Regions from separate parts of the Demetria terragena DSM 11295 genome, predicted to be linked through region 1. Evidence: riboswitches for the same ligand, from Rfam matches in the RefSeq annotation. Region 1 holds a riboswitch; each other region holds the start of a gene.
The links. A riboswitch is a leader RNA that binds a small molecule or an ion and turns the genes downstream of it on or off. The one in region 1 is predicted to bind thiamine pyrophosphate.
Positions count from the first base shown of each region.

Region 2: it holds a riboswitch for thiamine pyrophosphate, as region 1 does, so the genes downstream of both, F562_RS0104000 (hypothetical protein) here and F562_RS0112460 (thiamine ABC transporter substrate-binding protein) in region 1, are expected to answer to the same signal.
Region 3: it holds a riboswitch for thiamine pyrophosphate, as region 1 does, so the genes downstream of both, thiM (hydroxyethylthiazole kinase) here and F562_RS0112460 (thiamine ABC transporter substrate-binding protein) in region 1, are expected to answer to the same signal.

Region 1 covers NZ_AQXW01000004.1:1,690,570-1,700,993, reverse strand. The annotation lists gene F562_RS0112480 (NAD(P)-binding domain-containing protein) at 1-1,076, opposite strand, end outside; gene F562_RS0112475 (PPOX class F420-dependent oxidoreductase) at 1,191-1,604, shown strand; gene F562_RS0112470 (amidase) at 1,620-2,978, opposite strand; gene F562_RS0112465 (DUF4235 domain-containing protein) at 2,982-3,284, opposite strand; TPP riboswitch at 3,374-3,477, shown strand; gene F562_RS0112460 (thiamine ABC transporter substrate-binding protein) at 3,532-4,596, shown strand; gene F562_RS0112455 (ABC transporter permease) at 4,683-6,323, shown strand; gene F562_RS21385 (ABC transporter ATP-binding protein) at 6,324-7,346, shown strand; gene F562_RS0112445 (bifunctional metallophosphatase/5'-nucleotidase) at 7,440-9,599, shown strand; gene F562_RS0112440 (thioesterase family protein) at 9,685-10,424, opposite strand, start outside.
Region 2 covers NZ_AQXW01000003.1:435,817-446,240, forward strand. The annotation lists gene F562_RS0103970 (TIGR03960 family B12-binding radical SAM protein) at 1-614, shown strand, start outside; gene F562_RS0103975 (DinB family protein) at 621-1,187, opposite strand; gene F562_RS0103980 (hypothetical protein) at 1,314-2,360, shown strand; gene F562_RS0103985 (Fpg/Nei family DNA glycosylase) at 2,334-3,173, opposite strand; gene F562_RS0103990 (MFS transporter) at 3,183-4,490, opposite strand; gene F562_RS0103995 (TIGR03936 family radical SAM-associated protein) at 4,605-5,318, shown strand; gene F562_RS0104000 (hypothetical protein) at 5,753-6,067, opposite strand; TPP riboswitch at 6,090-6,206, opposite strand; gene F562_RS0104005 (Rne/Rng family ribonuclease) at 6,607-9,063, shown strand; gene rplU (50S ribosomal protein L21) at 9,211-9,525, shown strand; gene rpmA (50S ribosomal protein L27) at 9,536-9,808, shown strand; gene obgE (GTPase ObgE) at 9,899-10,424, shown strand, end outside.
Region 3 covers NZ_AQXW01000003.1:177,566-187,989, reverse strand. The annotation lists gene F562_RS0102775 (carbohydrate ABC transporter permease) at 1-827, shown strand, start outside; gene thiD (bifunctional hydroxymethylpyrimidine kinase/phosphomethylpyrimidine kinase) at 1,258-2,070, opposite strand; gene thiE (thiamine phosphate synthase) at 2,067-2,711, opposite strand; gene thiM (hydroxyethylthiazole kinase) at 2,708-3,529, opposite strand; TPP riboswitch at 3,517-3,616, opposite strand; gene F562_RS0102750 (LysR family transcriptional regulator) at 3,678-4,592, opposite strand; gene F562_RS0102740 (MFS transporter) at 5,149-6,408, shown strand; gene F562_RS0102735 (MBL fold metallo-hydrolase) at 6,468-7,352, shown strand; gene F562_RS17840 (DUF6281 family protein) at 7,418-7,837, opposite strand; gene F562_RS0102725 (pilus assembly protein TadG-related protein) at 7,921-8,382, opposite strand; gene F562_RS0102720 (hypothetical protein) at 8,379-8,855, opposite strand; gene F562_RS0102715 (TadE family protein) at 8,852-9,262, opposite strand; gene F562_RS0102710 (hypothetical protein) at 9,259-9,438, opposite strand; gene F562_RS0102705 (type II secretion system F family protein) at 9,499-10,424, opposite strand, start outside.

The DNA.
Region 1 (10,424 bases):
TTCGGCGGTTGCGAGCCGCCGCTGGTAGGGGACAGCAACTGGCGTACGGCTACGGCAGCGGCGCGCCCCGCCCGGTTGCCGCCAATCGTGCTCGCGGACGGACCGTACCCGACCAAATGCACCCGGGGGTCTTCGACCACGGCCGTCGCGGTTTGGACGTCCTGGCTGCTCGGAACCAACCGCACCCCGCCCTGCGGAGTGAGCAGGTGCAACGGGCGCAGATGACCCAGCGCAGCGCGGAATCCGGTGGCCCAGAGGATGGCGTCAACGTGTTCGCGCGAGCCGTCGGCCCAGACGACCCCGTCCGGCTCGATCCGCTCAAACATTGGACGCCGGTGATAGGCGCCAAGCTCTTGCGCTCGGCGCTCCTGTGGGCGCAGGCCGATACCCGTCACGCTGGACACGGACCGCGGGGGGAGCCCCGCGCAGACGCGTTCCTGCACGGCGCGAATGACCGCCCGGCCGTCGAACTCGGAGATTTCATCTCGCCAGATCGGTTCCTGACGGGTCACCCAGATGGTCTCGGTGACGGGGCGGACCTCGCCGAGGAATTGCACCGCCGAGGCACCTCCTCCCACCACGAGCACCCGCTTGTCGCGGAAGTGCTCAGCGCCGGGATAACGCGCGGTATGAAACTGCTCACCGCTGAAGGTCTCGGCGCCGGGATAACGCGGCACGAACGGCCGGCTCCACGTCCCAGTCGCATTGATGAGGGTTCGGGTATGCCACACGTCGGTCCCAGCATGGACGACGAGTAAGCCGTCCTCTCGGGTTACCTGCTCGACCCGTACGGGGCGCACGACCGGAAGCTCAAAGCGGCGCTCGTATGAACCGAACCAGTCCGGGATCGCGACGTTCGCCCGCTCCGTACCGCGGGCGGGTGCAGGGGCCTCGGGCAGGTCGGCGACCCCGTGAACGTCATCCATCGTGAGCGAATCCCAGCGGTGTTGCCAGGCACCGCCAGGCCCTTGATCGGCGTCGAGCACGACATGGTCGACGCCGAGCCGCCGAAGGTGAAAGGACGCCGACAGCCCCGCCTGCCCGGCGCCAATGACCACAGAGTCGTATGCCTGCACGCACGGGCCAACGCCGCACGCTCAACGGTTATGCCGAGGCTCAGCCGCGGGCCGCGCGGTAATGTCGGCGTCACGCCCGCTTTGGGTCCTTCGCCCCTCCAGACGGGACACCCTATGCATGACAACTCCGCGCTGATCGGCCAGCAACAGTACGTTCAGCTGACCACTTTCCGCCGCAACGGAATCGCGGTTCCCTCGCCGGTCTGGATCGCCTCTGACGCGGGAGACCTTCTGATCATCAGCGTCGATCAGACGGGGAAGACCAAACGGTTGGCGCATACGGCGCGAGTGGAGTTGCGACCGTGCGATGTCCGCGGAAACGTCGTTCCGGGTGCGCCGACTTTCACCGGCAGCGCGAGCGTGCACCGCGATGCGGCCGCGATCATGCGCGTGAAGAAGGCGATCGGCGCGAAGTACGGCTGGTGGTATCGGGCCATGAACCTGGTCGAGCCGGTGATGGAGCGGCTGCCGGGCCGCAAGCCACGGGCAGCGATCATCGTGACCGACGTGACTGCGGTCGGGGCCTGAGAGAGTCCCGGCGGATCAGGACCCTGACTCGAACCAGCGAGCGATCTTCAGGATGGCCTCATCGGCGAATCGTTGTCCGGCTATTTGGATGCCAACGGGCCGACCATCGCCGGTGAATCCACCGTTCACGGTTGCGGCGGGCTGCCCGGACATATTGAAAGGCACCGTGAAGCCGATGTGGGCCATGCCTTCGTCCGAATCTCCCCACGGCATAGGCCATTCCGCGGGAAAGGCAGCCATGGGGGCGACCGGGGACAGCAGGATGTCGTACGCCGCGGTCGCCTTCGTCGTCGCCTTGGCGATCTCATCCATGGCGCGATGGCATTCCATGAGGCGCGCACCAGAAACGTCCTGCGCCGCGGTGACCCAGCGCGCGATGAACGGGAGGACCTTGGCCTGCTGATCGCGGGTCAGGGCCGCGTAATCGACATAGGACCGCACCCGCCAAAAGGTGTCCAGGCGAGCCAGCAGGTCGGGAGTCATCCACGAGTCGACAGGTTCGACGCGTGCGCCCGCCGCGGTCAGAGTCGCCGCGGCACGATCGACGACCGCGCGCACTTCTGCATCAGATTCCGGGCCGCATCCGGCGTCCTGCAGGAGCCCGACCCGCAGGCCGTCGATGCCGTCCCACCCGGGAGCCGAACGCGGCCCACCGGAGGAGGTCCAGTCGCGGGCGTCGTGCTGTCCGATGACCGACAGCAGCAAGGACAGGTCGTCGACCGTGCGAGCCATCGGACCGGCGCACCGACCGGGATAGGGAGTGTCCAGGGCAACGAGCCCGGACGTCGGCTTCAACGTCGGTATGCCAAGCCACGTCCCTGGGAGCCTGATCGAACCACCGATATCGCTGCCCACATGCAGCGGGCCATAACCACCCGCGGTGGCGGCGCCAGCCCCCGAACTCGAACCGCCCGTCGTCCAGGCCGGATTCAGCGGACTGCGCGTGATGCCATGCAGCGAGGAAACTCCGGACGACAGCATTCCCCAGTCGGGCATCACGGTCGAGCCGATGATGATCCCGCCCGCTGCCTCGATGCGTTCCACGATGGGCGCGTTGCGGTCGGGGATTGTCGGTGTGACACCGGCGCAACCAGCAGGCATCGGGATGCCAGCGCGGGCCACATTTTCTTTCACCGTGACGGGTACGCCGTCCAGCGCCCCGCGCGGCGTACCTTGCTCCCACCGCCGTGCGCTTTCCTGCGCGCAGGCCAGAACCCGCTCAGGGGCATCCTGGTGCCACAGTGCGTTGAGCTCAGATTCGCGCTCAGCGATCTGCTCCTGAACCGCCTGATGAGCCTGGACCGGCGTGCTGGTGCCGGAGGAGAACTCGGCGAGCAACTCGGCGGCGGATCGCCAGGCCAGCGAGTCTCGCACGGCCTACTTGACCTTGGCCTCGCCCTTGAGGGAGTCCGCCTGCAGCGCCTTAGGCGGCTTTCCAGCGGACTTGATGTAGAAGTCGGCCGCCTGCTTCTGGGCGATCGTCCGGGCTACCCCGGCGATGGCACCGGAAACAATCGCGAAGCCCACCGCTTCCTTCCATGAGATGTCCGGGTCGGCCGGATTGGTCGGCGGGCCGTTGCCGGTTGCCGCGTTCCAGGTGGAGTCGATGGCCTTCTTGGCGGCCTTCGCTCCGACCAGGCCTGCGGCAATTGCCATGACCTTCCACACTGCGTCGCCCATCGTCCGCCTTTCGTTCGAGGGCCGTGCCTGCGCATCGGCCAGTTCACCAGTTGGGGTCGAGACTTTCACAGTCTGCGGTGTACCGTCGAGGCACACGACAGGGGAGCGCTCCACGCGCTGAGAGTGCGGTCCGCCGCAGACCCTCGAACCTGACCCGGCTAGCACCGGTGGAGGAAGTCGAGCATCTCCTCGTTCGGGTCAGACCACGGCCTGAGCGAGACCCCTCTCACCGAGAGGACGCACGATCATGAGGCAGACGTTCGCGATTGCGGTGACGACCGCGCTCGTCCTGACGGGTTGCTCGGTCAGCGGCAGTGAGTCGGACCCCACGGACGGCCCGGAAACCGCAGGCGGCACCAAGACCGTCACGCTGGTCACCCACAACTCGTTCAGCGTTCCCAAGAAACTGCTGCAGGCATTCGAGAAGAAGTCTGGCTATCGGGTCAAGGTTTCCAAGAGTGGCGATGGCGGTGAAGTCGCCAACAAGTTGGTCCTCACGAAGAAGAAGCCGCTCGGCGATGTGGCCTTCGGCATCGACAACACCTACGCCACCCGGGTCGCTGGCAAGGACGTGCTGACGCCGTACGCCTCGCCCGCCATGGCACCCAGCGCTAAGGAGTTCTTGATCGAGGGCAAGGGGGCCAAGGAACTCACGCCCATCGACCACGCGAGCACCTGCGTCAACATCGACACCACCTGGTTCGCGAAGAAGAACATTGCGCCGCCGAAAACTCTGGGTGACCTGACGAAGGCCAAGTACAAGAACCTCACGGTCGTGCCCGGGGCGCCGACGAGTTCGCCTGGTCTGGCGATGCTGTTGGCCACGGTGGGCGCGTACGGCGAGTCGGGGTGGCAGGGATATTGGAAGAAGTTGGTCGCCAATGGCGTCAAGATCACCAGCGGCTGGGAAGACGCCTACAACGTCGACTTCAGTCAAGGTGACGGGAAGGGCAACCGGCCCATCGTCTGGTCCTACGACACCTCGCCGGCCTTTACCGTCAAGAACGGCAAGACCTCCAGCAGGGCGCTCCTCGACACCTGCTTCCGGCAGGTGGAGTACGCCGGAATCCTCAAGGGGGCACAGAACGTCAAGGGTGCCAAAGCGCTCATCGACTGGATGAGTGGCAAGACCTTCCAAGAGTCGCTGCCGGAGAACATGTACGTCTTCCCGGTCAACGACCAGATCACCTTGCCGAAGGACTGGGCGAACTTCGCGAAACAGTCGAGCAAGCCGATCACCGTGTCCCCGCAGAAGATTGATCAGAACCGGACAGCGTGGCTTCGGTCGTGGCAGGAGATCACCTCCCAGTGACGTGGGCTCGACGGGCGGGGTCTCGACAAGCTCGACAAGCTCGACCGGCGTTGGGGGGTCGACGGGCGTTGGGGGGTCGACCGGCGTTGGGGGGCCGGGTCGCTTTCGCCTTCGCGGCACTGATCCCGCTCGCCTTCCTGGCGGTCTTTTTCGTGCTGCCGGTGACCGGGATGCTCCTCAAAGGCCTGCGACCAGAGGGTGCTTGGGCCGTGGGCGAGGCGCTTGAGGTGTTCACCCGTCCCCGCGTGCATCGCGTGCTGTGGTTCACGGTGTGGATGGCGGCCCTGGCCACGGTGGTCACCGTGCTGATCGGGCTGCCGATGGCCTACGTCTTGCACCGGCTAGCCGTTCCGGGGCGGCGGCTGTTGCGTGCGGTCGTCGTGATGCCGTTCGTGTTGCCCACCGTGGTGGTCGGAGTGGCCTTTCGCACCCTGTTGAGCCCGTCAGGGCCGTTGGGTTTCCTAGGAATCGACGGGTCGTGGATCGCCATTCTGCTCGCGATGATCTTCTTCAACCTCGCGGTCGTGGTGCGCACCGTCGGCGGGATGTGGGAGAGCCTGGATCCGCGGGTCGAGGATGCTGCGGCGTCCCTGGGCGCCGGACCCTGGCAGGTCTTTCGGACGGTCACGCTTCCCTCGCTCGCTCCCGCCGTTCTGAGCGCGGCGAGTGTTGTATTCCTCTTCTGCTCAACCGCATTCGGCATCGTCCTGACGCTCGGTGGGCTGCGCTACAGCACGATTGAGACCGAGATTTATCTGCTCACGGCCAACTTCCTTGACCTGCAGGCCGCCGCCATGCTCAGCCTGCTTCAACTGGTTGCTGTCCTGGCGCTACTAGCCGTCACCGAGGCGATGCGTGCTCGTCGGGAGCGAGCCGTCCCACGCTCGGGCCAAACCTCCGGAGGGCGCGCAACCACGCGTGGCGACGCCGTACCCGTGGCTATCACCGCCCTCGCGATGGCCTTCATCTTGGTGCCCATTGGCACCTTGGTGGTCCGGTCGTTGCGTGTCGAGGGGCGGTGGTCGCTGGAGAACTATGGTCATCTGGCGACACCAGATGCCACCGATGCGCTGATCGTTCCGGTGACCGAGGCCATGGCCAACTCGTGGCGTACGGCACTGGATGCCACGGTTCTCGCGATGATCCTGGGCGTACTCGTCTCAATCGTGGTGTCCCGCCGGGGTCGAACTCGACGATCACGTCGCGGGTTGGCCCTCTTGGACTCGGCGTTCATGGTTCCGCTCGGAATCTCCGCAGTGACAGTCGGATTCGGCTTTCTGGTGACCCTTGATCGCCCGCCCCTCGACTTGCGAAGCTCACCGGTCCTTATCCCGATAGCGCAGGCGATCGTCGCCCTTCCCCTCGTTGTCCGCACGCTCACCCCAGTGCTGCGCTCGTTGGATCCCCGTCCCCGAGAGGCCGCCAGCACCCTTGGCGCGGGGCCGGTTCGGGCCTGGTGCTCGGTCAACCTGCCTGTCCTGTGGCGACCGCTTCTGGCGGCGACCGGGTTCGCGATGGCGATCTCGTTGGGCGAGTTCGGCGCGACCGCCTTCCTGGCGCGACCCGACCGGCCCACCGTGCCCGTCGTGATCTACACGCTGATCGGCCGACCAGGCGGCGACAATTTCGGGATGGCGCTCGCGGCCTCCGTGGTGTTGGCGCTTGTGACGGTCACCATCATGGGCCTGGTGGAGCGCCTTCGCGTCGGATCTCTTGGGAGCTTCTAGATGGCTGAAACCAGATTGACGAATCGAGCCGTTGAGACAGGACTGGCGGTCGAGCACGTCACGGTCCGATTCGAGGATCTCGCGGCCGTTGACGATGTGTCGTTGTCCGTGCAGGCGGGGCGCGTCACAGCCGTCCTGGGTCCCTCCGGGTGCGGGAAGTCCACCTTGCTGCGCGTCATCGCAGGTCTGCAGGCTCCCGAGCAGGGAACGGTGCGAATAGGGGATGCCGACGTCACCACGGTTCCGACCCACCGCCGTCGCGTGGGTTTGATGTTTCAAGACGCCCAACTCTTCACGCACCACGACGTGGCAGGGAATGTCGCGTACGCACTGCGCCGGCAGCGAGTCCCCCGCCAGGAGGTCAGCGCAAAGGTGGCCGAACTGCTCGAGATCGTTGGTCTCGGCGGATTTGAATCACGACGACCAGCAACGCTTTCCGGCGGCCAACAACAACGGGTTGCGCTGGCGCGGGCGCTCGCAGCCTCCCCTCGTGTCTTGTTGCTGGATGAGCCGCTGTCTGCCCTTGATCGGTCGCTGCGGGACCGGCTCGGGTCGGACCTGCGGCGCATCCTGATCGAGTCGGGAACCACCGCCGTGGTCGTCACGCACGACCACGACGAGGCGTTCACACTGGCCGACCGGGTGGCCGTCATGAGCTCTGGCCGCATCGTGCAAGAAGGCCCGACCGCTGACGTGTGGCGGATGCCTGAGTCGGCTCAGACAGCGGAGTTCTTGGGATACACCTCGGTGTTGAGCGGAGCGGAGGCGCGAGCCATCGATGAGCGGGCCGAGCGCTTGGCGTTGCGGCCACAAGCGTTGCGCTGGGATCCCAGCGGAGGACATGGCGCCACGGTCGTCTCGGCAGCGCAGGGAGCCGACGTCATTCGGCTGCGGGTGCGGCTGGACTCGGGTTCAGAGGTTGATGCCGTAGGCGACATGGGTTCGACTCTCCCCGCGGCTGGAAGCCGGCTCAACCTGCGAGTGCAGACTTCGGGGGTCGCGATTCTCCCGGACGAAAGGTGAGCAATTCTGCGAATCCGGCCCCATGAGGACCCGAAGAACGGCATCCTGGCTCGCTGTGGAGTCGATCCGGCTTCTGTCACGAAAGAGGACACGATGAATCGAGCCCGGAAGTTCGCTGCCTGCGGCGGATCGCTTGCCCTGAGCGCCCTGATGGTCGCCCCAGCGCACGCAGCCACCAACGTGGGGGATCAGCCGATCGACCCGGCGTTGACCCAGCTCAGTCTGGTCAACACCAACGATTTCCACGGACACTTCACCAAAGACTTTGCGTGCGCCGTGACCACGGTGCAGCGCGAGGTTCCAGGCACCACGTTCTTGTCCGCCGGAGACAACGTCGGCGGGACACCTTTTGAGTCAGCCTCACAAGATGATGAGCCGGCGATCGATTATCTCAATAGCCTTGACCTCAAGGTCTCCGCAGTCGGCAACCACGAGTTCGACGGCGGACTGAGTGACCTCAAGGGCCGGGTACAGGACCGGGCCGACTGGACGTACGTCGGGGCGAATGTCTATCGCGCGGGCACGACCGACCCGGTGCTCCCCGGATACAAGGTGGTCGAGCAAAACGGCGTCCGGATCGGCGTGATCGGTGCGGTCACACGTGAGGTGCCTTCACTGGTCGCTAAAGACGGCATTAAAGGGCTGGAGTTCGGCGACCCGGTGGCAGCGGTCAATCGAGTCGCGACTGACCTGACCGATGGTGATCCCGCGAATGGTGAGGCCGACGTACTCGTCGCCGAATATCACGAGGGCGCACCGAGCGGGGAGTCCTCCCTTGAGAGCCAGGTGTCCTCCAACGCTCAGTTCAAGAGCATCGTGACGGAGACGTCGCCGAAGGTGGCCGCGATCTTCACGGGGCACACTCACCAGAAGTACGCGTGGGATGGGCCGGCGAGCACGGGAACTCGTCCGGTGATTCAAACTGATTTTTACGCCAGTCACCTTGGCCAACTGACCCTCGGATATGACCCGGCCCGCGACGAGGTCACGCAGTATTCGATGACGAATCGCGAGGTGACTGAGCCAACCGAGGCATGTAAGGCAGACCCGCGCTACACCGCCACTGCCAAGATCGTCGACACCGCAAACAAGCGTGCCGAACAGATTGGCAAGGAGAAGATCGGCACAAAGACCGCGCCGATCACTAGGGCACTCAATGACGACGGCACTCCCGACAACCGGATGCGGGAGTCGAGGCTGTCGAATCTGATCGCCCAGAGTTATGTCGAGTCCATCAACAAGCCCGGTCGCCCTGGCGGCGTAGATATCGGCGTGATGAACCCGGGCGGCGTGCGGGCTGACCTCGGTGGAAACGACGAGGCCATCACCTACGCCGATGCCGCAACGATCATGCCGTTCAACAACACGATCGTCACCAAGGATCTGACGGGAGCCCAGATCAAGCAGGTGCTGGAGGAGCAGTGGCAGCCAGAGGGTTCATCGCGCCCGTTCCTCAAACTCGGCCTGTCCGAGAACGTCACCTACACCTATGACCCGAATGCTGGGGATGGCAAACGCATCACCACGGTGATGGTCGACGGCAAGGAACTGGACGAGAAGGCGACCTACACGATCGCCTCGAACTCGTTCCTGCTCGACGGTGGCGACAACTTCACCACCTTTGGTGAAGGCACGAATACCCGCGACTCCGGGTTGATCGACCAGTCATTGTTCGTGGAGTGGATCAAGGAGAACAGCCCGATCAGGCCGCCGTACGAAAAGCACGCCGTGGCCGTGACCGACCAGCCCACTGAGGTCAAGGCGGGCGAGGAGTTCAGCTTCACCCTCACAGGCTTCAACATGTCCACGACTGACCCTAATGAAAACACCCAAGGATTGGCCTGGGTGGACGATGGCCCCTACTCCGGTGAGATCGGGGCGAAGGCCGTGCGTCTGGATGCTCCGCCCTATCCGACGCGGGACGGCGAGCTGAAGGTTGATCTGACCGCGACGGGGCCGAGTCGAAACGCTCTCGTCAAGGTGCGACTGACCGAAACCGGGACGACGGTGCTGTTTCCCGTCAAGGTCGTGGCTGCGGATGGACCGTCGCCCACCGGCACGACGACGGGCTCGCCGGGTGACCCCACGGGCACGGGCTCGCCGGGCGACCCCAGCGGCACCGTTTCAGGTCCTCCCGTGGAGACGGGTTTGACGGGCGACGGGAGCAACGGCGCCACGCTCATCGGGGTCGCCGGGTCGGTCACCCTGCTCGGTGGCGCATACCTGCTCGCACGTCGCCGGATGGAGAACTGACGTCACTTCGCTGCATCGTTGCTAGCGGTTCGCTGCGGTGTCATGACCTGGCACCGCAGCGAACCGCAGCGCCTGCGAATTCAAATCACAGGCGCAACGTCAGGCTCTGGGTCGCCATACCGACCGGCCCAAGACTGTCGTTGAGGACGGTATGAGTGATGCCGATTCCCGAGTCGCCAAACGTGACTGAGGTGTCGAGGCCGACCCAACCGTTCTCTGTCACGGGCTCGCGCAACAGGTGCACGGTGAGTTCGACGTTGGGAAACATCATCGTTCCCGGGCGTTGCCGAGTTGCGATGCCGTTGGCAATGTCGATGAGTGACAGGAAGCGGGCAAGCGGGCCAGCCTGAACGCCCTCGACAAGGTCAACCGCGGTGTGAACCCAGACCTGGCGGCGCCCATCGCGCCCACCTGGAATAGCTTGCCACTCAATAGTTTTCAAGAACTTCCCACCCCATTCGGCTGCGACATCGCGGGGCTCTGTCGCGCTGCGGGCCGGCATCGCCGGGAGTTCGACTCCTTCGACCGATGAGGTGTCAGAGGTGACTAGCCGCCAGGCGCGTACCCGCAGGATGGTGCGCTCGCCGCAGGTGCCGGTGACTTCCACCAGTTCGATGGTTCGCCCGGGGCGAATGGTGGCGACCTCGAAGGTCATGTCCTCACGCAACACTTGGCCGAAGATCTCGAAAGTGATGCGGCTGTATGCCATTTCGGGGCGTGGCACGTGTTGCTCCAGCACATGGCCGACCAGCCCGCACACGATCGAGACATGTTGCTCGTCATCGCGCCAGGCCCCCTGAGTGAGTTCCGTAGGTCGGAAGGTGA
Region 2 (10,424 bases), on a different contig from region 1:
TCATCGACACTGGTCGGGAGGTCAGTGGTCGCCGCGACATCCGGTGCACCGTGTCGATTGGCGGGTTTGTACCCAAACCGCACACACCCTTCCAGTGGTGTGCACAACTGGGCGCCGAAGAAACCGACGCGCGCCTGACCAAACTCAAGGAAGCGCTTCGGTCAGACAAGCGTTATGGCTCGGCCATCGGCCTGCGCTACCACGATGGTGAGCCTGGGATCGTCGAAGGACTGCTCTCTCGTGGCGACCGTCGGCTCGGTCGGGTGATCGAGTCGGTATGGCGCGATGGCGGACGATTCGATGGCTGGAGCGAGCACTTTTCTTACGAGCGGTGGATGCGCTGCGCAGGGGAGGCGCTGGCCGACCTCCCGGTCGATGTGGCGTGGTACACGACCCGGGAGCGGGACGAGGCAGAGGTGTTGCCGTGGGACCACCTCGACAGCGGCCTCGACAAGGAATGGCTCTGGGATGACTGGCAGGACGCCCTCGATGAGACCGAGGTCGAGGACTGCCGGTGGACCCCATGCTTCGACTGCGGTGTCTGCCCCCAGATGGGCACTGACATTCAAGTGGGACCGACCGGCAAGACGTTGCTGCCACTGTCGGTCGTTTGAGCACCCTCAGCCCATCGATTTCTGCCCGTCGATGGCCTCGCGAATGACGTCAGCGTGGCCGGCATGCTGGCTGATCTCGGCGAGCATGTGCAACGCGACGCGGCGGACTGACCAGCTCACACCGGCCTCGAACCAGGGCGCCTCGGGGAGGAGGTGCTCGCTGTCGAGGTCGGCCGTACGCAGCACATCCGTCGTCTTGGCACTCACTTCGCCCACTCGGGCGCGCAGGGCCTCCAGGGTCTCGTCGTCGGAGAGGACGAAGCGGGCGTCGTCCCACTCGCTGTCGGACCAGTCCCCGCCGGTCGCTTCAGCCTCCGTGTCGACGGCTTCCCAGTCGACGTCTGACTCATAGACACCTGAACCACCGAACGCTGGCGCTCCGCGCACGGCGAACTGCATCCACTGCTCTTCGGTGTCAGCGACGTGCTTCAGGAGGGAGGCAATCGTCAACTCGGAGACCGTGCTGGTGGTACGCGCCTGTTCCTCCGAGAGTCCTTCGGCGGTATGGAGCAGGAATCCGCGATGCCGGTCCAAGGTCTCGATCAGGGCGCTGCGCTCGAAATCCGTTGACATGATGTGCCTTTCGTGGGGTGGGCGCCTGCTGGCCGGTGAGCACACCGTACGAATCCAACCGGACAGTTTTGGTCCGCTGACGCTGAACGGCGCCGGATCGGACTGCCGGCAAAGTAGATTTCCTCCATGACCACCGTGAACCGTTTCGCTTGGCTCGACGTGGCGCGGTGGGTCGCGTTGATTGCCATGTTCGTCGCCCACGTCGCGCCGTCTGTCGGGCGGGCTGATGTTGTCCTGGCCATGGGTGATTTCGTCGCGCTGGCGCTGTTCGCCACCACGATGGGCGCGGGCGCCCAACTGGGTATTGAGGGATACCGGCGGGCGCGCTCCCGGTCCGATATCGGCGGCTGGCTCGTGGGCTCGCTGGTGCGCGGAATCCTGTTGGTAATGCTCGGAATGCTGACGGAGGTCTTCGACGCCCAGATCGTGGGGGTTCTCGTTCACCTGGGTGTCCTAGCGGTGGTGATTTCGTGGGTCGTCTTGCTTCCGAGGGTCGGGGTAGCGGGCGTCGCCGTGGCCTCATTCGCGGCCGCGCCGTGGATCATGGACCGACTGGGACCATCCCGGATGGAAGCGGCAGTTGAGGGCCAGGAATTTCTGGCCCGAGCACTCGACGTCCTGGGCGGGGGCGCCTACTACCGGTTGCCAGCCATGCTGGCATGGGCGTGCGTCGGCGTGTTGATCGTGCGCTGGTGGCGCCGCTCGGCTGACTCTCGGACGCAGGTCCTTTCGGTGGCCGTCGGGACCAGCGCGTTTGCGGTCTTCCTTGGGCTTCTGCAAGTGGCCAGGGTGATCGACGTGACGCCGTACGACGGGTCCTACTTTCAGATCGCGCTCAGCGGGTCTCTGTGCGCCGTGATCATGACCGCAGCGATCGCCTTGGTGGGCGAGGGTTCGCAGTGGGCGGCTCCGTTGGCCACCGCAGGCTCCATGGCGCTGACGCTTTACGTCGCGCAGCACGCCTTCCTCGGCTGGTGGGTGCGCAATGGCAGCAGCGACGACACGTGGGTGACGCTGCTCATCCTCACGGTCGGAGGCACTCTCGCTGCTGTGGGGTGGCGCATGCTGCCGTTGCCGGCAGTGCTGTCCCGGGGCCTTCTTGACGGGCCGGTGTCTTGGGCGTCAAATGCAGCGCGTGATTCGGTCTCAGCCCCGAACCGTCCGGCGGCGTGAGCGCGGTTGACAGGTTCGACACCAAAACAGGTTCCGACCCGACAAAACCTGCGTGGACACTGGACGCCCACAGACCAAGCAGGGCTGTTCAGCGCGGCGGTAGACGTACACCTGGCCGCCATGGGCATCGACGCGTGGCGCGCGACCGGTCGCCTCGGGGGAGTGCTCCGGGTAAACTGTGTCGATGCGGCCGTCGCGTACGCCGAGCGGCATGAGCTCGACGAAGTCGTCCCATAGCGCCTCAAACTCGTGGCGGCGCAGGAACTTTCCCGCCATGAACGGGTCAATCCCGTGTCGGTAGAGCGCCTCGGCACGATAGATGTTTCCTACCCCGGCAAAAATCTTCTGATCCATGCACAAGGACGCGATCGGCGATCCGGACCGATGGATGCGTTCCCAGGCACGCTCGGGATCGGCATCGGCACGTAGCGGGTCTGGTCCGAGGGCCGCCGTGATCGCTGCCACCTGCGTCGGACTCTTCAGTTCGCACACATTGGGTCCGCGCAGATCCATCGTCCACGGTGGCTGCTCCGTCGAGAGACGCCAGCGAATCGCCCCGATCTCCTCAGGTGCGTGATGGTCGGTGAAGAAGAACTTTCCCAGCAAGCCGAGGTGAATGTTGACTCGTTCTTCTAATCCGGCGAAGCCGACGAACAGGTGCTTGCCGTATGCCTCCGCGCCCGCGAACTCACGCCCGTCAACATCTTCGGCCGCTGCGAATTTGCCTTGTGGGCTTGAGGATCGGACCACTTGACCGGTCAGGTGGGCGTTCAGCGTGTGGCTGATGCGGTGTAAGACATGTCCCTCGGGCACGCTCGGACGTTATCGCGCGGCGGCCTGCGTGTCCGCACCCGCCTCGACGGGCGCATCTGGGCGTCGGGTCGCCATCGGCACGAAGAGAGCCGCGGCGCCGAGGCAGAGCCCGCCGGCGACGTACCAGGCCAGGTCATACGTTCCGAGTTGGTCGCGGACAACTCCAGCAAGAACCGCAGCTGCGGCCGCACCGAACTGGTGGGCGGCGAAAATCCAGCCGAAGACGATGGCGGCGCTGCCTCCGAAGTGCTCTCGCGCCAAGGCCATGGTCGGCGGGACGGTCGCGACCCAGTCGAGGCCGTAGAACAGGATGAAGACCAGCATGTTCGGGCCGACACTGTCACCGAACAGGCTCGGGAGGAGGAAGAGGGACAGGCCACGCCCGAGGTAGTAGATGCCCAAGAGCAGAGCGGGATTCACTCGGTCGGTGAGCCAGCCGGAGAAGATCGTCCCGACGACGTCGAAGATGCCAATGAGGGCCAGAAGTGATGCGGCGACCGGTTGTGCCATCCCATGGTCGTGCGCTGCCGGGATGAAGTGCGTGCCCACCAGGCCGTTGGTGCTGGCCCCGCAAATCGCAAAGGTCCCGGCGAGCAACCAGAAAACGGGAGACTTTGCTGCCTCGCGCAGCGCTCGAATCGCTAGCCCGGCGGCACCGCTGGCGACCGGCGGGGGAGCCACCGGCTCGGAATCCGCCGCGCCGTAAGCCGCCACGCCAATGGAACTCGGGTGGTTGTGCATCATGACCAGGACAAGAGGCACAACTGCGAGAGCGACAGCGGCAACGACTCCGGCCGACCACCGCCACCCGTAGACGTCGGCGAGCCAGGCCAGTACGGGCAGGAAGATGAGTTGCCCGGTCGCGCCCGCAGCGGTCAAAACTCCGCTCACCAGTCCACGTCGTGTGACAAACCAGCGATTGACGACGGTGGCGACCAGCGCCATCGACATCGCGCCCGTGCCCAGGCCGACCAGCACGCCCCAGAACAGGATTAGCTGCCAGGAGGTCGTCATCCAGAGGGTCAGTCCGGAGCCGAGGCTGACCAGCAAGAGCGCCGAGGCAACCACGCGGCGGATGCCGAACCGCTCCATGAGCGCGGCCGAGAAGGGCGCCGTCAGTCCGAAGAGGAGAAGGTTGATGGAGACGGCCGACCCAATCAGCCCGTGCGACCAGCCGAACTCACGGTGGAGCGGATCCATGAGAACGCCTGGGGTGGAGCGAAATCCGGCAGCACCAATGATGGTCAGACAGGTTGCGGCGGCAACCCACCACGCGGGATGGATGCGAGTGAAGGTCCGGCTGGTCACGGTATGCATCATCGGGGTCGAGGGCGACAAACGCTAGTGGCCGCACTGATCGACTGAGTTGCCGCCGCTGGCATACCGCCGCAGGTTCGCTGGTACGGATCTAGCGAGCTAACCTCCAGCCCTATGGCCAAGCGCGTTCCCGAGGGTCCGGCACCTGACCCCGCCGTTCAGAAGTTGCGCGTCCAGTACGCCAAGCGCGGACGCCTCCGCTTCACCTCGACCAGAGACTTCCAGCGCGCCCTGGAGCGGGCGTTGCGACGCGCGCAGGTACCAATGGCGTACTCCGCGGGCTTCCACCCGCACCCCAAAATCTCGTACGCGAACGCCGCCGCCACAGGTACCGCGAGTGAGGCTGAGTATTTCGAGATCCACCTGCGCGAGCAGCGTGAGCCCGCTGAGGTGAAACGACTACTGGACGAGGCACTTCCGCCCGGCCTTGACGTCGTCGCGGTGGTAGAAGCGCAGCCGGGAGCTTTGGCCGATCGGCTAGAGGCATCCCAGTGGTCGCTGCGGTTTGCGCCAGCGGATCAGCCGAAGTTGGGAGCGGCGCTCGCCGCCTTTGTCCAGGAGTCTGAGGTCGAGGTCACCCGCATGATGAAGAAGGGGCCGCGGACCTTTGACGTACGAAGCGCGGTCCTGGATTCCGAGCTCGTTGAGGCCGATGACGGCGCGCCCGAACTCCGCTTGGTGCTGCGCCACACCGTCCCGGCCGTACGCCCCGATGACCTGCTCAGCGGGCTCGCCTTGGTCGACGGTTTCGAGCCGACCCGACCGCCGCTGATCACTCGCCTCGCGCAGGGTCCGCTCGTCGAAGGCAACGTGGCCGACCCTCTCTAACGCCGGTCGAGCGCCCTGACGCCGGTCGAGCGCCCTGACGCCGGTCGAGCGTCCTGACGCCGGTCGAGCGTCCTGACGCCGGTCGAGCGTCCTGACGCCGGTCGAGCTTGTCGAGACCCGCTGACGCCGGTCGGGCTTGTCGAGACCTTCTTGCGCCGGTCGAGCTTGTCGAGACCTTCTTGCGCCGGTCGAGCTTGTCGAGACCCGCTCACGCCGGTCGGGCTTGTCGAGACCCGCTCACGCCGGTCGAGCTTGTCGAGACCTTGTGCTGTTGGGTGGTTTCGACACGGCTCGCGCTGGGGCGCTCGCCGGCTCAACCGGCGTAAGGGGGCTCGCGCTGGGGCGCTCGCCGGCTCAACCGGCGTAGGGGGCTCGCGTTGGGGCGCTCGCCGGCTCAACCGGCGTAGGGGGCTCGCGTTGGGGCGCTCGCCGGCTCAACCGGCGTAGGGGGCCGGCGTTGCCGTTGGGGCGCTCGCCGGCATACCCGTTGCGGCGCCGAAGACCGCCGAGGATGCCAGAAGGGACCCACCGATCAAGGTGCCCAGCAGGATGGCGCCGATCGCGAGAGGCAGCGAACCGGTGGCTGCGGCGATGGCTGCGCCGGTCAGAGGACCAAACAGGCTGATGCCCAGGTTGGCCCACAAGATCACTTGGTCGAAGCCGCCAAGCGGACGCGGTGGGTCCGATGTCAGCGTGAGTGGTGCCTCGGAATTCGTTGCGGTGGCGGACTTTTCGATGACAGCCGACATGACACTTCCTTTCGACGTCACGCAGCGAAGGTGACGCCATCCCTACGCCGGCATTACCCGGTCAGGTTCGGTCGGTCGGCGGACCGTGGTCTCCGCCCTCTCAGCCCGAGACATGCGTCGAGCTCCCGTAAGGACAACCCCGCCGTGGCGAGGACCCCGAAAAGGCTCGGCCAGCCTATCGGCGTGCTGCTGCACGACCCACTCGGTCGGCTGTGCCAGAATGGGTCACGGTCGTGCAGTGCACCACAGCGCCTGCGCGCCCCGACTGAGTCCCGACCGCGGGCCTGACACGACACACCTTTGTGCGATCAGGACACCTGCGCGGGTGGCCGTTCCGCATCATGCGCGAGGCCGCCAACGATGGACCGGCCGGCGCCAGGGATTGTGGCGGTGACGCGCTTAGCGCGAACTGGCCCTGACGTAGCAGCCGACTTCCGCCGGTGCCAGCGCGCACCTGCGGCTTCCCGCACCACGCGGGCGCGATGGCCAACCAGGCCCCGCTGTGGGCGCCCTCGTGTCTGAGTAGAAGGACGGGCCGAATGAGCCTCGACTTTTCCGACCAGAGTGATCCTGCCTCGGCAGGATCAGACAAGAAGACCGCTGAACCTGCCGCAGCGCCTGCCTTTGGGCTGATCTTCCAGGCACCCGACCCGCAAACCCGAGTCCCCGCTCGCGAGCCGGTCCGTGACGAGCCACTTCCTGAGCAAGAGAACCGTTCATCGGGGTCTCCCAAGGAGGACTCGTCCGATGGCCGATCGGCAGGTCGTCAGGAGGCCAAGGACACGAAGGCCGCCAAGGGCAAAAAGGGCGACAAGTCCAAGAGAGCGTCCAAGGCCAAAGACACCGATGGTGGCGGTGACGCCGCACCAGGTGCGCCGTCGGAGTCCTCCGACGAGGACGACCAGAACGCAGAAGGCGGCAACCGTCGGCGCCGGGGCGGCCGCGGCCGTACGCGCAAGGATGCTGATGCTGGGGACCACGAGGCCCAGGACAGCGCCGATGACGGGTCAGGCGACAACGACTCCAGCGAGTCAGCAGATGGGGATAGCGACGGGGAGGGCAATGGCTCGCGTCGGCGTCGTCGGCGCCGTCGCGGTGGTTCAGGCGCAGGCGAGTCTGATGACCCGCCGGGCACCGTGACCAAGGTGCGTGAAGCCCGAAAGCCGCGCGACGAAGTGACCTCGATCAAGGGGTCAACACGCTTGGAGGCCAAGCGTCAACGTCGCCGCGAAGGCCGCGAGGCTGGCCGCCGCCGTACGGTCATCACTGAAGCTGAGTTCCTGGCGCGTCGGGAGAGCGTCGAGCGCACGATGGTGGTGCGCGAGCGCGAGGGCCGCACCCAGATCGGCGTCATGGAAGACGACGTTCTCGTCGAGCACTATGTCTCTCGCGAGAGCCAGCAGGCCTCGATGGCTGGCAACGTCTACCTCGGTCGGGTCCAAAACGTGCTGCCGAGCATGGAAGCCGCCTTCGTCGACATCGGCCGTGGCCGCAACGCGGTGCTCTATGCCGGCGAAGTCAACTGGGACGCCGCGGGCATGGAAAGCAACCAGCCCAAGCGCATCGAGAACGCACTCAAGTCTGGTGAGACGGTCCTGGTGCAGGTCACCAAAGACCCCATCGGTCACAAGGGCGCACGGCTGACCTCGCAGATCTCGCTGCCGGGGCGGTACCTCGTCTATGTGCCGAACAGTTCGATGACCGGCATCTCTCGCAAGTTGCCCGACACCGAGCGCTCCCGGCTGAAAAAGATCCTCAAGGAGGTCGTTCCCGAAGACGGTGGCGTCATCGTCCGTACGGCCGCCGAGGGGGCGAGCGAGGAAGAACTGCGCGCCGACGTCGAGCGGCTGGTGAAGACCTGGGAGCAGATCCAGAAGAAGGCCGGATCCAGCAAGGCGAGCGCGCCGTCCCTCCTGCAGGGTGAGTCCGAAATGACCGTGCGGGTGATCCGCGACGTGTTCAACGAAGACTTCAGCAAGCTGATTGTGTCGGGCGATTCCGCCTGGACGCAGATCAGCGACTATGTCGACTCGGTGGCCCCCGACCTCAAAGACCGTCTGCAGAAGTGGACGGGTGAGAAAGACGTCTTTGCGGTGAACCGAGTGGACGAGCAGTTGGCCAAGGCCATGGACCGCAAGGTCTGGTTGCCCTCTGGCGGGTCGCTCATCATCGACCGCACCGAGGCCATGACTGTCGTCGACGTCAACACGGGCAAGTTTGTCGGTTCGGGTGGCAACCTCGAAGAGACAGTGACCAAAAACAACATTGAGGCTGCGGAGGAGATCGTCCGCCAGCTTCGGCTCCGCGACATCGGCGGCATCATCGTGGTCGACTTCATCGACATGGTGCTGGAGGCCAACCGCGACTTGGTGGTCCGTCGACTCCTGGAATGCCTCGGTCGCGACCGCACCAAGCACCAGGTGGCGGAAGTCACCTCGCTTGGTCTGGTCCAGATGACCCGCAAGCGCGTGGGCAGCGGGCTGATCGAGATCTTCTCTGAGCCGTGCGAGCACTGCGCTGGTCGCGGTCTCGTCATCCACGACAAGCCGGTGGAGAAGTCTGGCGGACAGAGTGGTGGCAGCAACGGCGGAAGTTCCACCGGTCGGCGCAAGGGCCGAAAGGGCGCCAAGCAGAACGATTCGGGAACCCCGGCGAATGAGCCGCCGGCTCAGGACAAGACCGACTCCAACGGTCGTACGCCCGCACAGATCGCCGCAGCCGCGCACGCCGCCGCGGTGTCCGCAGAGGACAAGAACCACACCGCCAAGGAACCGGGTCGTCAGGACGTCGAGGCGCCAGAGCCGCAGGCGGTAGCGCCCGAGGCGAAGACGCCAGAGCAGACCATGGTTGATGTCGAGCCTGCGCCAACCCCTGCAGCGGAAGCTCCGGTCGATGACCCTGCTCCGGCCCGTCGCGCTCGACGTCGACGCGGTCGAGTCGTCGCTCCAGCCGGCCCGCCGCCCGCGAGTTTGGAGAAGGCGGACGATGGCGGGTAATGTTGAACCTCGGTGCGCTGATTCTCGGAGGCTTCGATCACGTCGGAGCCAGGCCGCAGAAAGTTGGCGTCACCCCCACACTTTCGATCAGTGGCGGACGAGCGCGCTGAACGATGATCCGGAACGACGAGAGAAGTGAGACGCAACGTGTACGCGATCGTTCGCGCAGGCGGCCGCCAGGAGAAGGTTTCCGTTGGTGACGTACTGGTAATCGACAAGGTCAAGACTGCTGCCGCTGGCGACAGCATCGACCTCACGCCCCTGCTTCTCGTGGACGGCGAGACGGTGACTAGCGACGCTGACAAGCTCGCCAAGGTCACGGTCAAGGCCGAGATCGTCGAGGCCACCAAGGGTCCCAAGATCACGATTATCAAATACAAGAACAAGACCGGCTACCGCAAGCGCCAGGGGCACCGCCAGCCCCTGACCCGCGTCAAGGTCACGTCGATCGACGGCATCTGAGGAGTAAAAGATGGCACATAAGAAGGGTGCGTCCTCGACCCGTAACGGTCGCGACTCAAACGCACAGCGACTCGGAGTGAAGCGCTTCGGCGGCCAGCGGGTCGGCGAAGGCGAGATCATCGTCCGTCAGCGCGGAACCCACTTCCACGCCGGAAACAACGTCGGCCGTGGTGGAGACGACACGCTGTTCGCCCTGACCGCTGGTCAGGTGCAGTTCGGGCAGCGCAAGGGCCGCAAGGTGGTTGACATCGTCGTCGCCGAGACGGCCGACGCGTCAGCCTGACCGAGGCAGACTGAACATTCCCTCGAGGGGGCGGGCCGCTCGGCCCGCCCCCTCGAGGCATCCCAGAACCAACACACCCAAGGAAGTCTGATGGCCAGCCAGTTCGTCGACCGGGTCGTACTCCAGGTCGCAGCCGGTAACGGCGGCCACGGGGTGGCGTCGGTGCATCGTGAGAAGTTCAAGCCGCTGGGTGGACCGGACGGCGGCAATGGCGGCCGAGGCGGCGACGTCGTGCTCGAAGTCAGCCCTCAGTCCACCACCCTGCTCGACTACCACCACCGGCCGTTCCGCAAGGCAACCAACGGCGCGCCCGGCGGTGGCGACGAACGCAACGGTGCCGACGGCACTGATCTGGTACTGGCCGTGCCGGAAGGCACCGTCGTCAAGACTCGTGATGGTGAAGTGCTGGCCGACCTGGTGGGCGCCGGGACTCGGTTTATCCCGGCTCGCGGGGGCCGTGGCGGGCTAGGCAATAAGGCGCTGGCCTCACCTCGTCGGAAGGCGCCCGGCTTCGCACTCCTGGGTGAACCCGGCGAGACCGCCGACATCATCCTGGAATTGAAGACCCTGGCCGATGTGGCCCTCATCGGGTTTCCCTCAGCAGGCAAATCCAGCC
Region 3 (10,424 bases), on a different contig from region 1:
GCCAGGACCGCGCGGTCGTCGTGACCTCACATGTGGTCCTGACGATCTGGTCGATCATCGTCATCTTTCCGCTGCTCTGGGTTTTCTTGTCATCGTGGAAGACCACCGGCGAGATCTTCGATTCCCCCTTGTCACTGCCGCGCACCCTGTCCTTCGACAATTACGTCAGGGCATGGAACGACTCCAACATCGGGCGCTACTTGCTCAATTCCGTTGTGGTGGTGAGCATCTCACTCATCATCGTGATGATCCTTGGCTCGATGGCGGCCTACTCACTGGCGCGCTTCGACTTCCGCGGGAACCGGACGATCTACTACCTGATTCTGGCGGGAAATACCTTCCCGATCTTCCTGGCAATCGTGCCGCTGTTCTTCGTCTTACGGAACCTCGGACTACTCAACACGCTGCCGGGCCTGATCCTGGCGTACGTCGCCTTTGCCTTTCCCTTTACGGTCTTCTTCCTCTACCCGTTCTTCAAAGGCCTGCCCAGCGAGATCGCTGAGGCCGCTGAAATGGACGGGGCTGGTGACTGGCGGACCTTCCTGCAAGTGATGCTGCCGATGGCGCGCCCGGGGATCGCGGCGGTCGCCATCTTCAACTTTCTGGGGCTGTGGAACCAGTTCTTGCTGCCTGTCGCGCTGAACACCAATGAGTCCAACTACGTTCTGTCCCAGGGGATGGAGTCCTTCGCCTCATCCGCTGGCTACGCCGTTGACTTCGGCGCGCTGTTCGCCGCCGTGGTCATCACCGTCGTTCCGGTGCTGATCGTCTACGTCGTCTTCCAACGACAGCTGCAAGGTTCGCTGTCGCAGGGAACGATGAAGTAGGTCGGTCGAGCCCAACGCCGGTCGAGCCCAACGCCGGTCGAGTAGGCGGGAACGAAGTGACCGCCGTATCGAGACCACCCACCAGGGTCTCCACACGGCCTCGACTAACGCCTCGACCTGCTCGACCAACGTTGGTGGCTCCACCAACGCCGGTCGAGTAGGCCGGAACGAAGTGACCGCCGTATCGAGACCACCCACCAGGGTCCACACGGCCTCGACACGGCCTCGGCTAACGCCTCGACCTGCTCGACCAACGTTGGTGGCTCCACCTACGCCGGTCGAGTAGGCGGGAACGAAGTGACCGCCGAATCGAGACCACCCACCAGGGTCCACACGGCCTCGGCTAACGCCTCCACCTGCTCGACCAGCGTTGGTGGCTCGACCAGCGTTGGTGGCTCGACCAACGTTGGTGGCTCGACCCGCGCTGGTGTCACCACCACTCGTGGAAGTGGTGGACCGGGCCGGACCCGGAGCCGATCTGGAGGACGTGCCCAGCTGCTACGGCGGTGGTCAGCCAGTCCTTCGCATCGCTGATCGCGGTGAGCCAGTTGGCGTCGAGCTGTGGCAGCAACGCCGCGATTGCCGCTGATAGCGAGCAACCGGTGCCGTGCGTGTTCGGAGTGTTCACGCGCGGCTGCTCCAGCACGTGCATGCCTTTGGCGTCGGCATAGATGTCGATGGCGTCGTCACCGACCCGGTGTCCGCCCTTGACCAGAACGCGAGGTATGCCCAGCTCCAGGAGTGAGTTCGCCTGTCGTTGCTGGTCATCCACCGTCAGGGCGACCTCAGAGTTCAACAGGACAGCCGCCTCGTGCAGGTTGGGCGTGACCAGATCGGCGTACGGCGCTAGTCGGCGCATCGCCGAGACGGCGTCATCATCGAGAAGGCGGCTTCCGCTGGTAGAGACCATGACGGGGTCCAGAACGACCGGGCAGGTGAGCACGTCGCGTACGACCTCGGTCACCACTTCGACGATTGGAGCGTTCGCCAACATGCCAAGCTTGGCGGCATCAAGGCGTACGTCACTGACCAGAGTTGTCACCTGCTCACGGACGAAATCTGGGGGCACCGCATGCACGCCGGTGACTCCTTGCGTGCTCTGGGCGGTCAGGGCGGTCAATGCCGCGCAGCCGTATGCCCCCAGCGCGCTGAACGACTTGAGATCTGCCTGGATGCCCGCTCCCCCGGAAGGATCTGATCCGGCGAGGGTGAGCGCTACTGGCGGCCTGGACGTCGCGCTCATGGTGTCGCTTCCCAGGCGGAGCGAATGTCGCGGGCAGCAGCTTGTGGATCGGGCGCGGAACAGATCGCTGTGACCACGGCGATGCCTTCCACTCCGGCATCTCTCAGGCGGGGCGCCCGGGTTGCGTCAATCCCGCCGATCGCCACCGATGGAAGCGGTGTGGCGGTGGCGACGGCTCGAATACCCTCAGGCCCCAACGCATCTCGTCCGGTGTCCTTTGTCCTGGTCGGCCACGCCGGGCCAATCCCCAGATAGTCGACCACGCCTTCGGCTTCAGCGATTCGAGCTTGCTCAGTGGTGTGAGCGGACAGACCAAGCCAACGGTCCGGCCCGATGAGGTCGCGTGCCTGCGCCGCAGGCATATCGGTCTGCCCCACGTGGACGCCCGCTGCGCCAGAGGGTTCAACCAGGTGGACTCGGTCATCGATCAGCAGCGGAACATCTGACCCAGCAAGGGCATCCACGAGCTGGATCGCGAGGTCGAGCACGACCTCATCAGTTGCCGTGGGCTCGCGCAGCTGGACGATGCTGACGCCTCCCTCGACCGCAGCCACAACGGTCGACACCAGGCGATCACGCCCGGTGTGGGCGCTGCTCGTGACGAGGTAGATCGACAGGTCCAATGGAGGACGGCCGCTCATGCCAACCTCACGCGTTCGGCGAGGGTGTCGGGTTCGAGAAGCGAAAGTTCATCGAGCAGATTCATCGCGAATGAGCCTGGGCCGCGGGCGTTTTCGGCGGCGAGGTCGGCCGCGACAGTCAAGGTCGCTGTCGCCGCCACGGCAGCCAGCAGGTAGTCATCTTCGACTCCCGCGAAGGCCGCCATCAGGGCTCCCAAGGCGCACCCGACGCCGGTCACCTTGGTCATCCACGGGTGACCATTGCGGACGCGTACAAGCCGGTCGTGATGAACCAGGTGGTCAACCTCCCCCGACACGGCAACCACCGGCCCGCCAAGCGAAAGCTGCCGCGCTGGCAGCGCTGCTTGCTCTGGGGAGTCGATGGCGTCGACCCCACGTCCGCCGCTCCCACCCGCGACGGCCATGATCTCGCTGGCGTTACCCCTGATGACCGCAGGCGGCTCGAGTTGGATGAGTTCCGGTACTAGGCCGGTGCGCCAGGACAGACCACCGACTGCAACCGGGTCCAGGACCCAGGGCGTACCCGCATCGGCAGCCGTGGTGACTGCCACCTTCATGGCCGCAATGGTGCTGTCCTGTGGGGTGCCCAGATTGATGAGTACGCCATCGGCTACCGCTGCAAATTCGCCAGCCTCGCGGGGATTGTCCACCATCGCTGGCGCCGCGCCCGCCGCGAGCAAGACGTTGGCGGTCCACCCCATCACGACATTGTTGGTGAGGCACTGCACTAACGGGGAGCGCTCACGCAACCGGTGCAGCGTGTTCCCGACCGCGGCCGCATCGATCGCGGCATGGGTGGGTGAACTGATGTCAGACATGACGTCCCTATCGCTAGAACAACCTAGATCAGGTGCAACGGGTGTCATCTCAGCCACCTCCTGTCGGTGGCACCCCGCGTCGACATCCACCATAACGCCCGAGCACTGTCACACGACAGCGGAGTTCATGAGCCAGTGCCGACCGGAGTTAGCCGGGCTTGGCGTCTCCAGCGCTTGGAAAGTAAAGCGACTCGCTCGTGGAAACTCTCTCGACGATGGCGAGGAACGCCAGCGATGCAGGAGACTGCATCTGATCACGCTTGATGAGGTTGATTGGGCGCTTGTACGCAGGCTGGATCGGGCGCACAACAAGAGCGGATTCGTCGCACACCGGGCTCCACCACAGCGCGTAGCCGATCCCTGCAGCAACCATGGGAATGAGGTCAAATGGCGTCCCCAGGACCACGCCGATCTGGGGTTCGATGCCTCTCTGCCCGAGTTCCGTCTCCAGCCACCGACGAGACGAGGAAAGGTCGCGGTGCAGTGTCACGAGGTCCTTGTGGGCAAGCTCGCCGATGTCGATGGGCTCATCCCCGCCCGCCGAACCAGGCGGGAGGAGTGCCACAAGATGTTGCGATCCCACGTAGCGAGCAGACAGTCCAACGATGCTAGGAGCCGTGACTGTGAGCCCGAGGTCGTAGTGTCCGTTGCGGACCCGATCGCTGATCAGCCGATCATCGTTCTCCAAGTGGACGCGCACCGCCACTGAGGGGTATTCCATTCGGAAGTTGACGATGTGCTCGTTGAGCCAGCTCATCGCCAGGGCCGGGACTGTGCCGATGTCAATCTCGCCACCGCGCAACCCCAACGTGTCCCGGACACTCTCGCGGGCAACATCGAAATCTCCCATGACCTGCCGGGCTGGCCCGATCAAGGAACGACCGGCGGCCGTCGGGGTCAGGCCGGTCGGCGTTCGCACGAACAGAGCGCCGCCCAGTTCCTTCTCCAGACCCTTCACCGCCACAGAAATCGTCGGTTGAGAGACATGGACCGCGTCGGCAGCAGCCGAGGACGATCCAGTGTCGACGACGGCGAGAAAATACTCGAGACTGCGCCTATCCAAAGGAACCCCTATAACTATTTATAATCGATACTATTAAAAGATATCACTCGATTCTATAACAGAACTCCTGTACCGTCAACAAGATCCAAGTCGAAGGCGATTCATGTCCCGCAACTCTCTGCTAGCAATGTCTGATCAGCCTGCCCCCCTCGCCGGCGATTCCTATGGCGGTAATGCTGCACGGACTCCGAACATCGATGAACCATTCGTCGACATGGGAGCCGACCCATATCAGAACACGAGCCGTGCTGCAGACCCGAACCACGCATCTGTGCTGGAAAGGATGCGTAGCGAGTTGCGCACCACCTGTGGTCCAGTAAAGGTTGACTCCCGAATCCGCTCCGAACAGCGCCTCCGCGTAGCCGACTTCGGAGATGTCGAGGCTGTACTGAAACGTCCCCTGATGGCGCACTCACCCATATCTGAGTCGTAAACGCATCAAGGCAGCAAGGATATTGAACCCGTCCACCAAAGAAGATCTCACCTCACAAAGGCGTGAAACGCTATGGCTACAGCTCAAACCAGCCCACCGGAGACAGACTCGGGTCAATCGAAAATGGTCCGCAAGGCGGCGATCGGCTCCGCAGTCGGAACCACTATCGAAGCGTATGACTTCCAAATCTATGGAGTCGCCTCGGCGCTGGTCTTCAGCAGTGTGTTTTTCTCCGATGTTTCCAGCAGTTTAGGCGTGGTCTTCTCTTTTGCCACGTTGAGTGTCGGATTCCTCGCCAGACCTTTCGGCGCGATCATCTTCGGACATTTCGGTGACCGCGTCGGCCGAAAAGCACTCCTTGTCACCGCGCTTATGGGAGCGGGAGGATGCACCACCGCCATGGGCTTCCTTCCGACAACTGCTTCAGTGGGAGTTTGGGCGCCTATACTGCTCGTCTTTCTCAGACTGCTCCAGGGAATCTTCCACGGCGGCGAACAGGGCGGCGCAGTGCTCATGGCAGTTGAGCATGCCCCACCCGACAAGCGTGGCTGGTATGGCAGCTGGACTTTTATCGGAAGTCCCGGCGGCACGATCCTCGCGGCTGGTGTCATGAGCATCGTCACGGCCACAACAGGAGATAACTTCCTCACCTGGGGCTGGCGCATACCCTTCCTCCTCAGCTTCCTCCTCCTTGGAGTGGGCCTGGTCATTCGCTTCACCGTCACCGAGAGTCCGAAGTTCGCGAAAGTCAAAAGCGAGCAGGGAAAAACTAAGGCTCCGATAATCCAAGTGTTCCAGACGTCGTGGAGGCATGTCCTCATTTCCATTGGCGTCAATTTGGGATTCAACGCATTCATCTGGGTCCTCATCAGCTACTCACTGGCCTACGGAACCGAGTATCTCTCGTTGTCGCGTGAATTGATGTTGCGCGCAACTCTCATCGGGTCAGTCGTGATGATCGTCAGCATTCTCGTTTTCGCAAGACTCTCGGACAGGGTTGGCCGCCCACCCGTCATGTTCTTCGGGGCGGCATTTCTCGTCATCTACCCGTTCCCGATGTTCGCACTCCTTAACACGGCCGAACCAATCATCGTAGTACTGGCACTCGCCATAGGATTTTGCGGAGCATCTGCGGTATTTGGGCCGCTTGCGGCATTTCTCGTCGAACTCTTCCCGACGAAAGTTGCCTACAGCGGAGTGTCGGTCGGATACTCCCTCGGAGCAGTGCTCGGAGGTGGGCTAGCCCCGTTCATCGCCAGCCTGCTGATGAAAGTTTCCGGGGGGCAGTCCTGGACTGTATCTCTCTATCTCACATTCGCCGGCCTCATTTCGTTAATCTCCATGGTCGCGCTCCGGCGGATTGGCACTACGGTCAAGCCTTGACCCCATCGAAATAACCGCACTAGACCGACGGCAACACTACTCATGAGGAGAACGACTCCATGACAAACATCCACATCCTTGGCTCAGGTACGCCGGCGCCGACTCGTGACCGATTTGGTAGTAGCTATGTCATTGACACGGGCCAGTCCACAGTGATGTTTGACTGTGGACCAGGCGCCACAGCAAAAGCAGCCAAAGCCGGCATTGACATTACCGCCATTGACGCCGTGTTCCTTACCCATCACCACTACGACCACTGCGTTGACTTACCGTGCATGCTCATGACCCGCTGGGATCACGAAGCCCCGGGATCCGAACCGATGGGTGTCTACGGGCCAGCTCCGACGGTCAACCTCGTCGACGGCATCACCGGAGTCAACGGAATCTTCCGCCACGACATCCATGCCCGGAGCGAGCACCCCTCCAGCCAGCGCATTTACCAGATGCGTGGAGGCGTCCTGCCCCGACCGGAACCGAGTTGGAAAACCAGCGACTTGGTGTCCGGAAACTCAGTCCAGGGCAATGGGTGGACTGTCACGGCCGCACGCGCATCCCACGTGCAACCGTTCCACGAGTCGCTGGCTTACCGCTTTGACACCTCTGAGACCAGCATCGTCATTACGGGAGACACGGCCCGCTGCCCCGAGGTCACAGAGTTGGCAAAAGATGCCGACACCATGCTGTGCTGCTGCTGGGACCATCACGATGGCGACGACCAGATCGACGAATGTGTAGCGGAGGGAATGGTCGGCAATATGTGCGGGCCTGAAGACGCAGCGCTGATGGCCACCGAGGCCGGCGTCAAGCGGCTCGTCCTCGTTCACCACACCCCATCCGTTGCGCAGCCCGGACCAGCGGCGCGCGCGCTCGAGGTTGCGCAAGAGAACTTCTCGGGTGAAGTCATTTTCGCCCATGAAGGACTAAACATCGACACGAACGGGTAACAGCACATTCGCCCGTTGGGTGATGTTTCTACCCTTAACAAGACGGATTTCGGCCCGCAGCGGATCTAGCCCGATGCGGAGTCCTGACTGAGCCAACTGGTGATTTCGGCAGGAACCTTCGATCCCTTGTCAACCCGCAGCAGCCGTGCGTCGTCACCGGCGGCCACAGCTACCTTGGGGTCGATTCCTTCGACGCGATAGACGTCGACCGACTCGTCCTTGCCGGTCTCGTCATTGGAGTCACTGCACCCCAACTGGGTGCCCTGGCCGAGCAGTTCAGTGGGCTTCGAGGGCATAGCGGCAACATCAGTGAACGTGACGTCGGCGTATTCGACCCTGAACGCACACGCCGCTTCACCGCCGTCATCGCCCTTGTCTGAAGATCCGCTGCCGCAGGCAACTAACGCCAGCACGAGCATCGGCGCCACAACAAGCGCCGCTCGTCGACCCGAGTGGCGCCCAGTGCGATTCTGATGTTCGCTCATGATCAGTTCCCCTTCGGTAGTTCGATGATGTCGCCTTTGCCCCGGGCACGTTCCTTGGTCATAAATAGTGAATGGGCACATCGCTAAGGCTGCACGTCGGCGCGGGCGTTGGATTCCACGGTGACGGTGACCTCCTTGAAGAAGCCCAACGCACCACCACTAATGGGTGGCTGCACCGTCCCACTCAGCACCACTCGGGCGGTGCGTCCATCGCGGGTTCCAGTGCCCGACTGTAACCCCCACGACGTCACGTTCTGCGGCAGTCGCTGCTTGCCCAGATTGTCAACGGCGACCTGGCGCACTGAGCCATCTGTCAGCCGTAGGCGCTCACCGTCGACACCTCCGGTATAGACGCCACCCTCATCGATCGCATCGGCCGCATCTGCCGCCGCGGAATCGGAGGCATCCAAGATCCGCATCCGGGCCAGTTGCACGGCTGTCACATCGACGGCTCCCAGAATCAGCATCGCCAAGATGCCGAGGAAACCCGCGATGAGGATGGAGATTCGCCCGTCATCGCGGCGCGCCTTCAGGAGGCGCCTCACGACGCGTCCCCGTAGCGGTCGACCGACTCCACGTGAGTCGACGTCAGAGTGATACTGCTTGGCACCGCGTCCGCGAGAAAGTCTGGGATGAAAGGCAGTTCGACAGCCAACCTTCCCTCGGTCCGGATTTCGGCGTCACGCGTGAGGCACGGGCTCGCCGCGCAGGCCACCGCGACACTTCCTTCTCCACCAAACCCCTGGTCCTCAAAAGCGATTCGAGCGGCGGATTGCGCCCGCGCAGGCGCCGATGCGCCAGTGGGTGCGGTTACAAAGGTCCTCCCAGCTTCCCGGGTCGCCAGCGAAACGGCGTATGCCCCAGCGTGCAGCCGGGCCAACAGCACCACGAGGTAGAAGATCGGCAGCGTCACGAGCACCCCGAGAAAGACAAACTCGACCACGGCACTTCCCTCCTCCCCACGCCGCCGACGCAGGGCCTCGGCCGTTCGCCACCAGAACGCGATCACCAGGCTCACTGATCCTCGGCGTACGCGCGCCCAGAGACGGTGAGTTGACCACTCGGGCCCCACGGACCAACCACCGGCAACGGCGCGGAGACTCGGACCTGCACAACCGCCGCCCCACCGTCGGTCGTGGTCCGTTGTGCCGTGACGTCTTGGGCATACGAGTCGCGCAAACTCGCTCGAATCATCGTCCGAGCGCGGTCCACGCCGTCGGCTGGCGTGGCATCGGCACGGGCGCCGTATCGCGCACCCTCAGCGGCATGCGCGATCAGCGTGTTGCGCACATATAGGGTGAAGCCGAGCTGGAAGGCCGCAAGGAAGAACACGACCACGAGGCCGCTCACCATGGCGTACTCAGCAACAGCCGACCCACGGTCGAGCCTCTCGCGGCGTTCTTGACCAGAACGCCGCCCGTTCAACTGCCCGGACCGCTCACACCGTTGACCGCGTTCGTGAAGAGGTTCTTCAGCAGGTCCCCGGCCACACTCCACAGAAGCGTGACGATGCCTGCGGTCATCAACGTAATGAGGACCCAGCCCGGGACATCCCCACGATCCCGCTGCGCCTGCAATCGGTAGCGGGCCTCCACCATCATCCGGACGATGCGGTCTGCCACCAGTCGGTTCGTTGTCATGGTCTTCCTTTCATTGGGCGGTCACACGCTCAGGTTGAGCAGGCTGAGACCAGGGAATATGGCGAAGAGGATCGTCACAGGGAGCACGAGAAAGACCACCGGGATCATCATGGCGATCTCCCGGCGACCACCCTCTTCAAGGAGCAGTTGTTTGCCGGCGTCGCGCGCGTCTTGAGCTTGCGCGCGCATGACATCGGCGAGTGGGGTGCCACGTTCGACCGCGACCACGATGCCGTCGACGAAGCGCGCCAGACTCGGGATGCCGGTACGGTCCGCCAGGCCCTGCAGAGCCTGCGGCAGTGTCGCGCCGGCCCGGGCGTCTGCGAGGCAGCGACCGAGTTCACCGGACAACTCGCCTCGGGACAACCTCGTCACCCGGTCGAGCGCCGCCGCTGCTCCCTCACCGGCGGTGATGGCGAGCGCGAGCATCTCTGCCACAGAAGGAAACTCGGCGAGAATGCGCTCTTCCCGCTTGGACGCATCACGGGAGAGTTTCTGGTCGCGTGCGACGACTCCCCCACCGACCGACAGCGCGATCAGGACGACGGCCACCGGTAGTGAGGTTCCCGAACTCCACACGCGTGTCGTCGCAAAGACCGTGCCAGCGAGACCACCCAACACTCCCCACAATGCCTGCTGCGCACGGAAACCCTCGACATCGGTGGGCTGTCCAGCGCGCTCCAGGCGCCGCCGTACCGACGTCGAACCGCCCAAGATCTGCCCCACCAACGCGCCGAGACGGTGCAGCAGAGGACGTAACGCCTTATGCACGCTGACATCTCCCGACGCCGCGACGAGGAGTCGGGACGGGCGCGGTCGATCGCTGACATATGGACCGACGCGAGCAATCAAATCCGGGCGTCGCCATACCGGCAGACCAGCAAGCACCAGCATGAGGCCCAGACCAATGATCGCGCCAACGGCGGCACCGGGCCACGACCATTGCA